One region of the Streptomyces sp. NPDC001714 genome, then DNA from elsewhere that is predicted to be linked to it. Evidence: riboswitches for the same ligand, from Rfam matches in the RefSeq annotation. Region 1 holds a riboswitch; each other region holds the start of a gene.

Region 1 (3,997 bases):
CCCGGCACGCCGTCGAGTGTGTGGGGCGCCCAGCCCGGAGGCCGGTTGACGCCGTCGCTCCGCCAGGTCCACGGCGATGACGGTGCCGACGCCGAGGACGGCGGCACCGTCATCACCGGCGGCGAGGCCGACACCGGCGGCCTCCGCTTCTCCGGCGCCCCTTCGTCGCCGTCGGCCGCCGCCCCCGACCGCCGATCGGCACGCCTTTCGACGGGTCGGCGTGCTGTGGACGAAACGGACACGAGAAGATCGTCCGACGCACGCGTCCACCCCGTCCCGGAAGGAACCGACGAGATCATGCGCCTCATCGTGGCCCGCGGCCCGGCGGAGGTGTCCGGATGACCGGCGCCGAGGAACACGTCCTGCTGCACGTCGACGGACGGGCCGCGCACATCACGCTCAACCGCCCGAAGGCCATCAACGCCCTGTCCCACGCGATGGTGCGCCGTATCGACGAGGCCCTCACCGCCTGGGAGCACGAACCCGCCGTCGAGACCGTCGTCATCACCGGCGCGGGGGAGCGCGGTCTGTGCGCGGGCGGTGACATCCGCGCCGTCCACGACGACGCCCGCGACGGCGACGGGTCGGCCGCGGCCGCGTTCTGGCGTGACGAGTACCGGCTCAACGCCCGCATCGCCCGGTACCCGAAGCCCTACGTCGCGCTCATGGACGGCATCGTGATGGGCGGCGGGGTCGGTGTCTCGGCGCACGGCAGTGTCCGGATCGCCACCGAGCGGTCGCGGATCGCCATGCCGGAGACCGGGATCGGCTTCGTGCCCGACGTCGGCGGCACCTACCTGCTCGGCCGGGCGCCCGGCGGACTCGGCACCCATCTCGCCCTGACCGGCGCCCAGATCGGCGCCGCCGACGCCGTGCTCTGCGGACTCGCCGACCACTACATGCCGTCCGGCTCGCTCCGGACATTCGTCTCCGACCTCGCCGGCCTGCCCGTGTCCGAGGCGCTCGCCCGGCAGGTACGGCAGGCGCCCGACGGGGAGTTGGCCGGGTACCGGGCGTGGATCGACGCCTGCTACGCGGCCGACACCGTCGAGGAGATCGTCGAGCGGCTGCTCGCGTACGGCGGCCCGGCGGCGAAGGAGGCTGCGGACACCCTGCTCACCAGGTCGCCCACCGCCCTGAAGGTCACGCTGGAGGCGCTGCGCCGAGCCCGGCAACTCGGCTCGCTGGAACGGGTCCTGGACCAGGAGTACCGCGTCTCCTGCGCGACCCTCGCGAGCCATGACCTGGTGGAGGGCATCCGCGCCCAGGTCGTCGACAAGGACCGCGCCCCGCGCTGGTCCCCGGCCACCCTCGCCGAGGTCACCGACGCCGACGTCGACCGCTTCTTCGCCCCGCTCGGCGAGTGCGAACTGGGCCTCGCCCCACCCGTCTGACCCGCCCCACCGGCCGTCCACCAGGCGCGAGACGAAGATCACGCCTGGTGACGCGGTCTTGGCCGTGCTCCTGACACGCGGTACGGTCTGTCCGATATCGACGACGGCGAGACGGAACCCGGTGGGAATCCGGAACGGTCGCGCCACTGTATGCGAGAGCCCCCGGGCTGCTCGTGAGTCAGACCCGTGGCCGTCGTCCTGTGCACCACCGAGATGGGACGCGAACTCCCAGAGGAGGTCCTGCCATGGCGCAGACCGTCGCTTCGCCGACAGCCACCACCCCCGCCGTTCCCGCCAAGCTGCCGCTCTCCGCGATAGCTCCGTGGGCGGTCTTCTTCGGCATCCTGATGCTGATCCTGCTCTACTTCGTCGGCGCCGAACAGGGCGCCACCTCCGTGTTCAGCGGCACGGACGTCCACGAGTGGGTGCACGACGCCCGCCACCTGCTCGGCTTCCCCTGCCACTGACGCGAGGGGCGCCGTACCACCCATGAACTCCGCAACGGTCCGGAACCTCCTGGTGCGGGGCATGCTCGCCGGCCTGGCCGCCGGCCTGCTCGCCCTCGTCGTCGCCTACCTGCTCGGTGAGCCGAACGTCGACAAGGCGATCAGCTTCGAGGACGCCCACTCGCACGAGCACGAGATGGAGGTCGTCTCCCGCTCCCTCCAGTCCACCGCCGGCCTGGCCACCGGTGTCCTCGTCTACGGGGTCGCCTTCGGCGGCATCGCCGCCCTGGCCTTCTGCTTCGCCCTCGGCCGCGTCGGCCGTCTCTCGCCGCGGGCGACGGCGCTGCTGCTGTCCGGCTGCGCGCTGACGGCCGTGTACGTGGTGCCGTTCCTGAAGTACCCGGCCAACCCGCCGTCGGTGGGCGACCCGGACACCATCGGGAAGCGGACCACGCTGTACTTCCTGATGATGCTGCTCAGCGTGCTCCTCGCGGTCGCCGCCACCCTCCTCGGCAAGCGGCTCCGACCGCGGCTGGGCACGTGGTGGGCGACCGTGCTCGCGGTGTTCGCGTTCGCCGTCGTCATCGGGCTGGCGTACCAGTTCCTGCCGGTCGTCAACGAGGTGCCGGCGGACTTCCCGGCCACCCTGCTGTGGCGGTTCCGGCTCTCGGCGCTCGCCATCCAGGCGGTGCTGTGGGGCGGATTCGGCCTGCTGTTCGGCGAGTTGGCCGAGCGCGTCCTCAACCCGAAGCCGGCGAAGGCACCGGCTGCCCCGCGTACCGTGCCCGCTCCGCACTGACCGGGAGCGCGGCACGGCGAACGACACGAGAGGGCCCACCGGAACCGTCCGGGGGCCCTCTCGCGTTCGCTCACACCGTCGTGGGCCTGCGCGCCGACGGCCGGCCCCACCTGAACCGACGTCGGCATCCCGCCGAACCGGTCGCTCACCCCCGTTCCATCTTCGAACAGCGGGCGCCCGGTGAGGTACGTCTGCTGTGAACCGGCCGTGAACCCGCCGTGTCTTCGGCGCGCGGCCGGTGCCGCACTCGCGTCCGAGACCGCTGACAAGGAAAGATGGGCCGCGAGTGATCGATCAACGACTGCGGAGGAAGTGGACTCATGCCGCATGAGCGAGCGGGCCGGCCGGCGGCTCCGGAGGACCTCGTCGACGTGGCCCGGCTGGTCACGGCCTACTACGCGCTGCACCCCGACCCGTCCGACCCGGGCCAGCGGGTGGCGTTCGGCACCTCGGGACACCGTGGGTCGTCGCTGACGACCGCGTTCAACGAGGACCACATCGCGGCCACCAGCCAGGCCATCTGCGAGTACCGGAGCGGCCAGGGCACCGACGGCCCCCTCTTCCTGGGCGCCGACACCCACGCCCTGTCCGAGCCGGCCAAGGTCACCGCACTGGAGGTCTTCGCCGCCAACGGTGTGACCGTCCTGATCGACAGTGCCGACGGCTACACCCCGACCCCCGCCGTCTCGCACGCGATCCTCACCCACAACCGGGGCCGTACCACCGGCCTCGCGGACGGTGTCGTGGTCACCCCCTCGCACAACCCGCCCGCCGACGGCGGCTTCAAGTACAACCCGCCCAGCGGCGGCCCCGCCGCCTCCGACGCCACCTCCTGGATCCAGGACCGCGCCAACCAGATCATCGCGGGCGGGATGAAGGACGTACAGCGCATCCCCTACGAGCGCGCGCTCGCCGCGCCGGCCACCGGCCGGTACGACTTCATGGGCGTCTACGTCGACGACCTGCCCAGCGTCCTCGACCTCGACGCGGTCCGGGCCTCCGGGCTGCGCATCGGCGCCGACCCGCTCGGCGGCGCCTCCGTCGCCTACTGGGGCCGGATCGCCGAACGGCACAGCCTCGACCTCACCGTCGTCAACCCGTACACCGACCCCACCTGGCGCTTCATGACGCTGGACTGGGACGGCAGGATCCGCATGGACTGCTCGTCGCCGTACGCGATGGCCTCGCTCATCGAGAAGCGCGACGAGTTCCGGGTCGCCACCGGCAACGACGCCGACGCCGACCGGCACGGCATCGTCACCCGCGACGCCGGCCTGATGAACCCCAACCACTACCTCGCCGTCGCCATCTCCTACCTGTACCGCCACCGCGAGCAGTGGGCGGCGGGCGCCGGTGTC
Region 2 (3,997 bases), on a different contig from region 1:
CCCCGACCGTCGGCCGGCCACTTTCCCGGGCACGGGTGCCGTGGACGCCGTACTCGGGCATCTTCTGCGGCTCGACGAACCCCTCGCCGGTCAGCAGCACGGTGTCGGAGAGGAACCGGGCCAGCTCGGTGAGGTTGGCGGGGCCGCCCTCGACGAGGTACCTGAGGGCCTCGGCGACCACGCCCGCCGGCACCGACGACTCCGCCATCAGCTCGGCGTCCGGCACGGCCTCGCCGCCGAGCAGCACGGTCGGGATCCCGGCGGCCTGCAGCGCGGCGAGCCCGTCCTCCCAGGCCCGCTTGCCGCCGAGCAGCCGTACGACGGCGATGTCCGCGCCCGCGAGGAGCGCGGGCAGCTCCTCCGCGACGTCGACGCGCGTCGGATTGCCGATCCGGTAGTCGGCACCGGAGGCGGCCCGGGCCGCCAGCAGATCGGTGTCGGCGGTCGACAACAACAACACAGTGCTCATGCGGGCGCTCCCGGTGGAATGAAAGGCAGTCCTTGCGGCGCGCCCGACTCGATGAGCCGCCAGAGCGCGTCCGTGTCCGCGTGCTGTTCGATCAGGTCGCCGAGCCGGTCGAGCTGCTCCTCGCGCAGCGCGGCGAAGGAGGTGTCGGGGGCCGGTACGAACCGGCGGCCCGCGGCGGCCGCCACCTCGCGCAGGAAGGCCCGGCGGAAACCGTCCGACTCCAGGGAGCCGTGCCAGTGCGTGCCCCAGGTCTGCCCGACCCGGCAGCCGTCCAGGAAGGCCTCGCCTCCGGTCACTTCACCGACCCCGTGATGGATCTCGTACCCCTCGACCCGTTCGCCGAGGGCCTCGCCCACCGGCCGGGTGAGGGTCTTCTCGCGGGCGAACCGGACCCGCACGGGCAGCACACCGAGCCCGTCGACGGCCCCCCTGCGGCTCTCGACCTCGTCCTCGATGTACTCACCGAGGATCTGGAAGCCCCCGCAGATGCCGAGCACGGGACGCTGTTCGGCGGCCCGGCGCCGCAGTGCGTCCGCGAGCCCCCGCTCGTGCAGCCACTCCAGGGCCCGGACCGTCCCCCGGGTGCCGGGGATGACGACGAGGTCGGCGTCGGCGAGCTCCTCAGGCCGGTCCACGAACCGCACCACGACGCCGGGTTCGGCGGCCAGCGCGTCGACGTCCGTGAAGTTGGACATCAGAGGGATGGCGCAGACGGCGACCCGCAGCACGTCCTCCCCGACGGGCGGGGCCGTGTTCGACTCGCGGACGGTTCCCCGCAGGGACACCCGCAGCCCGTCCTCCTCGTCGATCCCGAGCCCGTGCCGGAAGGGGAGGACGCCGTAGGTGTGCCGCCCGGTGAGCCCGTGGAGCATGTCGAGGCCCGGCTCCAGCAGGGAGACATCCCCGCGGAACTTGTTGACGAGGAACCCGGCGACCAGGGCCTGGTCCTCCGGCGAGAGCAGCGCCACGGTCCCGAAGAAGGAGGCGAAGACACCCCCGCGGTCGATGTCGCCGACGACGAGCACGGGCAGCCCGGCGTTCCGGGCGATCCCCATGTTCACGATGTCGGTCCGGCGCAGATTGATCTCCGCCGGACTGCCCGCCCCCTCACAGATCACCGCGTCATACGTGCCCCGCAACTCGGCGAGACAGTCGAGCACGGTCCCGAGCAGCTTCTGCTGCCGCCCGCCGTGATAGCCACGCGCGCTCAGTTCGCCGACGGGCTTGCCGAGCAGCACGACCTGACTGCTCTGCTCGCCGCCGGGCTTGAGCAGCACGGGGTTCATGAGCGCGGTCGGCTCCACCCGGCAGGCCTGCGCCTGCATGGCCTGCGCCCGCCCGATCTCGGCGCCTTCGCGCGTGACGAAGGAGTTGAGCGACATGTTCTGCGCCTTGAACGGCGCGACCTTCACACCCTGCCGCACCAGCCACCGGCAGATACCGGCGGTCACGACACTCTTCCCGGCATCGGAGGTGGTACCGGCGACGAGGAGCCCGCCGCTGTTCATGAGGAACCCCCAGGGCGCCGTGAAAGCGACCCCCGCAGCAAGGCACTCGCCGCACTCACCCCCAACGCCAGCCACCCCACCCGCCGCGACAACCGCACCGCCCGTTCGATGTCCGCGACTTCCACCGCGCGCCCCTCCCCGTTCAGCACCGGCCGGTGCTCGACCCGCCCGCCGTACGACAACGTCCCCCCGAGCCGCACCCCCAACGCCCCCGCGAAGGACGCCTCCACGGGCCCCGCGTTGGGACTGGGATGCTTCGCCGCGTCGGCCCGCCAGGCCCGTACGGCCCCCCGCCGATCGTCACCGGCCACCGCGGCCAGGACGGCGGTGAGCCGTGCCCCCGGCCACCCCGCCACATCGTCCAGCCGCGCGGCAGCCCACCCGTACCGCCGGTACCGGGCCGACTTGTGCCCCACCATGGCGTCCAGGGTGTTGACGGCCCGGAACCCCACCAGCCCGGGGACGCCCCCCACGGCTCCCCACACCAGCGCTCCCACGACCGCGTCGCTCGTGTTCTCGGCGACGGACTCCACGACCGCCCGGGCGATCCCGTCGGCGTCCAGCGCCTGCGGATCCCGTCCGCACAGATGTGGCAGCCGGGCACGGGCCGCCTCGACATCGCCCGCCTCCAGGGCCCGCCCGATGCCGCGGGCCTCGCGCGCGAGCGAGGTACCGCCGACCACGGCCCAGGTGGCCGCGCCGGTGAGGGCCACGGACGCGACGGCGGAGGGGCGTACGATCCGCTGGGCGACGGCGCCCAGCGCCACGGCGCCACCGGCGCACACGGCGGTGTGCAGCGCGCCCCACCCGCGGTGGTCCCGCCACAGCACCCGCTCCACGGCTCCGGCCGCCCGCCCGAACACGGCGACCGGATGCCCTCGGCGCGGATCGCCGAGCAGCAGATCACCGAGAAGGCCGGCGGCGGCGCCGTACGCGAAGACGCGATCGGCACCCATCGGCTCAGCCGGCCGCGGGGTCGGATACGGGGACGGGCCGGGTACTGAACCTCGGTCGGCAGCCGCGCATGGCGATATGTCCTCACTCAGGGTGTCCGCGCCCTGGTTCGACGAGACCGGCGGTGGGAGTTCCTGGCTTCCGGGGATTGCTACCCCGGTGACAGTGGCGGGACCGCGCCGGATTCACACCGGCTTCCTCCCTTGCCGCCGTACATGGCTCCGGAAGTCCACCACGCCCCCGGAAGACCCGTCAACTTGCCGTTGACCTGCGAGGGGAGTGTGTGGGAAGGCCCACACCGGTTGCCCAACGGGGCCGGTGGGGCATGCCGAAGGCTCCTCTCCGACGGACGGAGAGGAGCCTTCGCGGCGCCGACGAGGCCCTTTGCGTCAGGCCTCTCGCCTCAGGCCTTCGCCACGATCAGGTGGATGCCGTACGCCACGGCGGCCGCGCAGCCGGCGAAGCAGAGGTAGGCGGCGGTCACGGCGAGGGCCGCGGAGTCGCCCTGGGCGGTGGCGCGTTCGCGGGCGGAGAGGCCCTTGATGCCGAGGGTGAAGAGGGCCACCAGGCCCACGGTGGCCACGAGGCTGACGCCGAAGACGGAGCCGATGGCTGCCCAGTCGATGTTCATGTCGGTTCTTCCTCGGGGTCAGACGGTGGCGGCCGGGTCGGTCGCGGTGGCGGCCGGGGCGGGGGCGGGGATGGTGGCGGTCAGGTCGTCCGTGACCGCCACCGGGCCCGCGGGCGGCGGGGTCACGGCGGCGATCGCCGCGGTCACCACACCGGCCGGCTCCTCGGTGCCGACGACGTTGCTGCTGTCCACGACCTCGCGGCGGGACAGCTTCCAGATCGCGGCGCTGGCGGTCACGAGGAAGACGGCGACGACGGCCGTACCCCAGTCGCCGAGGTCCGTCACGGACTCGGCGAGCGCGCCGACCAGCGCGGCGGCCGGGAGCGTGAGCACCCAGGCGACCATCATGCGGGTCGCGGTGGACCAGCGGACCGTGCCGCCCTTGCGGCCGAGGCCCGCGCCCATCACGGATCCGGAGACGACGTGCGTGGTGGA
Region 3 (3,997 bases), on a different contig from region 1:
TGGGTGGCGGTCGGCGAGACCCCGGACGCCTGCGACGACGCACTGCGCCGCATGGCCCGCCACCTGTCGGCGGGCATCGCGCCGCTCGCGAACGCGGCCTGAGCGCTCCGCTGGTCAGGCCGCTGGTTCACCGCGGGCCGGTGGGGGCCGGCCGCGCAGTTCCTCCCCCCGCCTTCGGCCGGGGGTTCCCCCCAGCGCCCCTTTGGCGCGCTGCCGAACCGCAGCCGACTTCGCCGGACCCGCTACGGTGCCGCCATGAGCAATCACCCGGAAGCGCCTGTCGCGCCCGTCGAGGCCTACGAACCCCCTTACTACGTGGCTGTGTTCACCACGGTGCGAACCCAGGACCAGAGCGGCTACAGCGAGACCAACGCACGCATGGAGGACCTGGTGAAGGACATCCCCGGGTACCTGGGGATGGACCACGCGCAGACTCCCGGCGGGCTGGGCATCACCGTCGGGTACTTCCGCGACGCCGACGCCCTCACCCGGTGGCGGACCGACGCCGAGCACCGTGCGGCGCAGAAGCGCGGGCGGGCCGAGTGGTACGAGAGCTACACGCTGCACGTGGCGAAGGTGGAGCGGAGCCACGGCTTCACGCGGGGGTAGTCCGCGGGCGCGCCCGCGGGCGGCGCGCCCGCGGGCGGCGCGCCCGCGGGCGGCGCGGCGCTAGAAGGCGATCGCCCGTACCAACTGTCCCGCCTCACCGAGCACTTCGACTTCGTCTCGGGTCATCGTCGGGTTGGCGGCCCGCCGTCGCAGGGCCTCCGTCAGCCCTTCCTCGGTGAGCTCGCCCGGATCGGCGAGCAGGGCCGCGAGCAGGTCGTGGGCCAACGGATGTACACCGAGGGCCGCTTGGGCGAGGATCACCGCGGACATGCCCCAGTCGAGCCCGGGCGGCCCGTCCTCGGCGTTGGTCCAGTCGATGACCCGGGGGCCGTCGGGGGTCATCTCCCCCAGCTCTCAACTTCGTTCGAGCCGGGGGGACCCCCATCGTTGTCCGGATGCAGGTCGAGGTGGAGGACCCGGGCGCCGGGGTCGGCCGGGTCCCGGCCGGGCACGGCGTGCAGCCGCCGCAGCAGCGAGGCGAGCAGCGCACCGCCCTCCGCCGCGTCCGTCTCCCCCGCCAGCAGCGCCGCCAGCATGGTCGGCCCGGACAGCCGCTCCACGACCAGTTCGGTACGGGATCCGGACGGCCGCACCCGGGGCGCCGGATACCCGTGCTCCCGTACGTACGTCATCACCGCGCCCTCGGCGGCCGCGTCCCCCCAGCCGTCCCGGTCCCGGCGCAGCACCCACGCCTCGTCGATCTCGTACACGTCGGCCGAACGCCCCGACCCGAGCAGTCTCCCCGTCATGGCGTGACCATAACGAAACGGTCCCCGCACAGCCCCCTCTCAGCTTCCCGTCGGCGGCCGGTAAGGTAGCCGGGTCGTCATCACCCGTACGGGGGGAAGCCGGTGCAATTCCGGCGCTGACCCGCAACCGTGAGCCGCACGCAGTGCGGCAAGCCGGACTGCCCCGCCCGGGACGTTGATCGGCTCATGTGCGCCGGCACCCGTCGTCGCACGGCACCGTCGAGGTTTACGGAGCCGAGCCGCCGGGGTGTCCCGTGCTGCCCGGCTCCCCGCAGGGAGAGGCACCGCCGACCATGACCGTCCTCCGCCGCATCGCCGGGGTGCTGGCCGCCACCGCCGTCATCGGTACCGCCACACCCGCGACGACCGCACTGGCCACCGGCACCGCGTCCCCGTCGCCGTCCGCCTCGGCGGTCCTCCCGTCAGGGCTGTACGGCGGTTCGGACCCCAGGTTCGACGGCGTCTGGCGCCAGTCGCTCGCCCTGCTGGCCCAGCGCGCGGTGGGGGTGACCCCGGCCGTGAAGGCGGTGGACTGGCTGGCCGGGCAGCAGTGCGCGAACGGCTCGTTCGCCGCGTTCCGCGCCGAGCCGACGGCGGCCTGTGACGCCAAGGTCATCGTCGACACGAACAGCACGGCCGCCGCCGTACAGGCGCTGAAGGCGGCCGGCGGGCACGACGCCGCCGCGGACAAGGCCGTGACCTGGCTGAAGTCGCAGCAGAACACGGACGGCGGCTGGGGCTACAACCCGGGCTCGCCCAGTGACACCAACTCCACCGGTGTGGTCATCGGCGCGCTCGCGGCGGCCGGCGCGAGCGCGGACAGGTCTCCGTACGACCTCCTCGCCAAGTGGTCCGTCGCCTGCGACGAGGACGGCGGCGGTGCCCTCGCCTACCAGCCGGACAAGCAGGGGAAGCCGGCCGCCAACGCCGACGCGACGGCGGCCGGGGTGCTCGGGGCCCTCGGCAAGGGGTTCGTGGCGACGGCCGGGAAGGCCCCGGCGAAGGACCGCGCCTGCGCCGACTCCGACAAGACGCTCACGCGGGAGGAGGTGGCCCGCAACGGCGCCGCGTACCTGGCGGGCGCCATGTCCAAGACCGGCCACCTCGTCTCCACGCTCCCCGGCGCCGCATCCCAGCCGGACTACGGCAACACCGCCGACGCGGTCGTCGCCCTGGCCGCGCAGGGCTGGACCGAGCAGGCGCAGAAGCCGTACGCCTGGCTGGAGGCGCACGCCGCGCCGTGGGCGGAGCAGAGCGGGCCCGCGGCCTACGCCGAGCTGATCCTGGCCGCGCACGCGATGGGCGCGGACCCGCGTGACTTCGGCGGTACGAACCTGGTGACGGCGCTGAATGCGACGGGACCGGCCCCGCGGGCCGCCGCCGCGAAGCACGCCGAGAAGCACGCCGAGGGGAAGAAGTCGGGCAACAGCGTGTGGTGGATCGTCGGCACCGGGCTCGTCGCGGGTATCGGCATCGGCTTCCTGTTCAGCGGCCGCCGGAAGCAGCAGCAGCTGTGACCGCGGTCCGTCGTGCGGCGCTGTTGCTCCTGGCCGCGCTGACGCTGTGCGCGACGGCCGCCGGGCCGGCGGCGGCCACCGGCTACCGCTACTGGTCCTTCTGGGAGCGGGACGGCGCGCGCTGGACGTACGCCACGCAGGGCCCGTCGACGGCGCGGCCCGCCGACGGTTCGGTCGAGGGCTTCCGCTTCGCGGTGAGCGAGGACTCGGCGGACGCGTCGCGGCCGCGCGGCACGGCCGACTTCGGGACGATCTGCGGGGAGACCCCTGCCGTCGGGGGCCGGAAGCGGGTGGGGCTGGTCCTCGACTTCGGTACGGCGGCGGACGCGCCCTCGGGAGAGAAGCCGCCTGCGCGGCGGACGGCCTGCGCGGTGGTCTCCGAGGACGCGACGACGGCGGAGGCGCTGGCGACGGTGGCGAAGCCGATGCGGTACGACACGAACGCGTTGCTGTGCGCCATCGGGGGGTATCCGGGGCGGGGCTGCGGGGAGAAGGTGACCGCGGCGCCCGAGGGCACGTCGGGCAGCGGGCCGTCGCTCGGGCTCACAGCCGGTGCGGGAGTTGTCGCGGTCCTTGCGGCGGGGGCCTTCTGGCAGGCACGGCGGCGAAAGAATGCGTGAGCGCCACAGCGCGGGCCGGTGGGAACTTCTCGCGCAGTTCCCCGCGCCCCTAAAGGGGCACGTCCCAGCCACAGGCAGTCGCGCCACCACCGGCCGGTGGGGGCCGCTCGCGCAGTTCCCCGCGCCCCTAAAGGGGCACGTCCCAGCCACAGGCAGTCGCGCCACCACAGGCCGGTGGGGGCCGCTCGCGCAGTTCCCCGCGCCCCTAAAGGGGCACGTCCCGGCCACGGGCAGTCGCACCACCACAGACCCGTGGGGACCGCTCGCGCAGTTCCCCGCGTCCCTTGCGGGGCGCCTCCTGGCTGCGGGCAGTCGTGCCGCTGGGGCGGTGGGGGTCCCCCGGCTCGAGCGGAGCCGAGAGTGGGGGAGGGTGGGCGCTGGGGGTCCCCGCGGCCGAAGGCCGGGGGAGGCACCCCGCAAGCGGGGGCGAGTGAAACCCCTCGCCCCCCGGCAGCAGCGCCGCTCCCCCGTGCACCCCGGTGCCTGGTGGCTCTGGTCCCTC

The links. A riboswitch is a leader RNA that binds a small molecule or an ion and turns the genes downstream of it on or off. The one in region 1 is predicted to bind cobalamin.
Region 2: it holds a riboswitch for cobalamin, as region 1 does, so the genes downstream of both, ACFY0P_RS19050 (cobalamin biosynthesis protein) here and ACFY0P_RS06265 (CbtB-domain containing protein) in region 1, are expected to answer to the same signal.
Region 3: it holds a riboswitch for cobalamin, as region 1 does, so the genes downstream of both, ACFY0P_RS12450 (prenyltransferase/squalene oxidase repeat-containing protein) here and ACFY0P_RS06265 (CbtB-domain containing protein) in region 1, are expected to answer to the same signal.

The regions. Positions count from the first base shown of each region.
Region 1 covers NZ_JBIAUL010000002.1:379,463-383,459, forward strand. Annotated here, with positions in the region: gene ACFY0P_RS06255 (hypothetical protein) at 46-342, shown strand; gene ACFY0P_RS06260 (enoyl-CoA hydratase/isomerase family protein) at 339-1,394, shown strand; cobalamin riboswitch at 1,462-1,603, shown strand; gene ACFY0P_RS06265 (CbtB-domain containing protein) at 1,640-1,861, shown strand; gene ACFY0P_RS06270 (CbtA family protein) at 1,884-2,639, shown strand; gene pgm (phosphoglucomutase (alpha-D-glucose-1,6-bisphosphate-dependent)) at 2,960-3,997, shown strand, end outside.
Region 2 covers NZ_JBIAUL010000006.1:490,556-494,552, forward strand. Annotated here, with positions in the region: gene cobN (cobaltochelatase subunit CobN) at 1-469, opposite strand, end outside; gene ACFY0P_RS19045 (cobyric acid synthase) at 466-1,977, opposite strand; gene ACFY0P_RS19050 (cobalamin biosynthesis protein) at 1,974-2,933, opposite strand; cobalamin riboswitch at 3,040-3,180, opposite strand; gene ACFY0P_RS19055 (hypothetical protein) at 3,335-3,562, opposite strand; gene ACFY0P_RS19060 (anion permease) at 3,581-3,997, opposite strand, start outside.
Region 3 covers NZ_JBIAUL010000004.1:177,708-181,704, forward strand. Annotated here, with positions in the region: gene ACFY0P_RS12435 (hypothetical protein) at 1-102, shown strand, start outside; gene ACFY0P_RS12440 (antibiotic biosynthesis monooxygenase family protein) at 256-609, shown strand; partial or broken gene ACFY0P_RS12445 (phosphotransferase) at 670-1,358, opposite strand; cobalamin riboswitch at 1,413-1,544, shown strand; gene ACFY0P_RS12450 (prenyltransferase/squalene oxidase repeat-containing protein) at 1,652-2,875, shown strand; gene ACFY0P_RS12455 (SCO2322 family protein) at 2,872-3,495, shown strand; gene ACFY0P_RS12460 (energy-coupling factor transporter transmembrane component T) at 3,926-3,997, shown strand, end outside.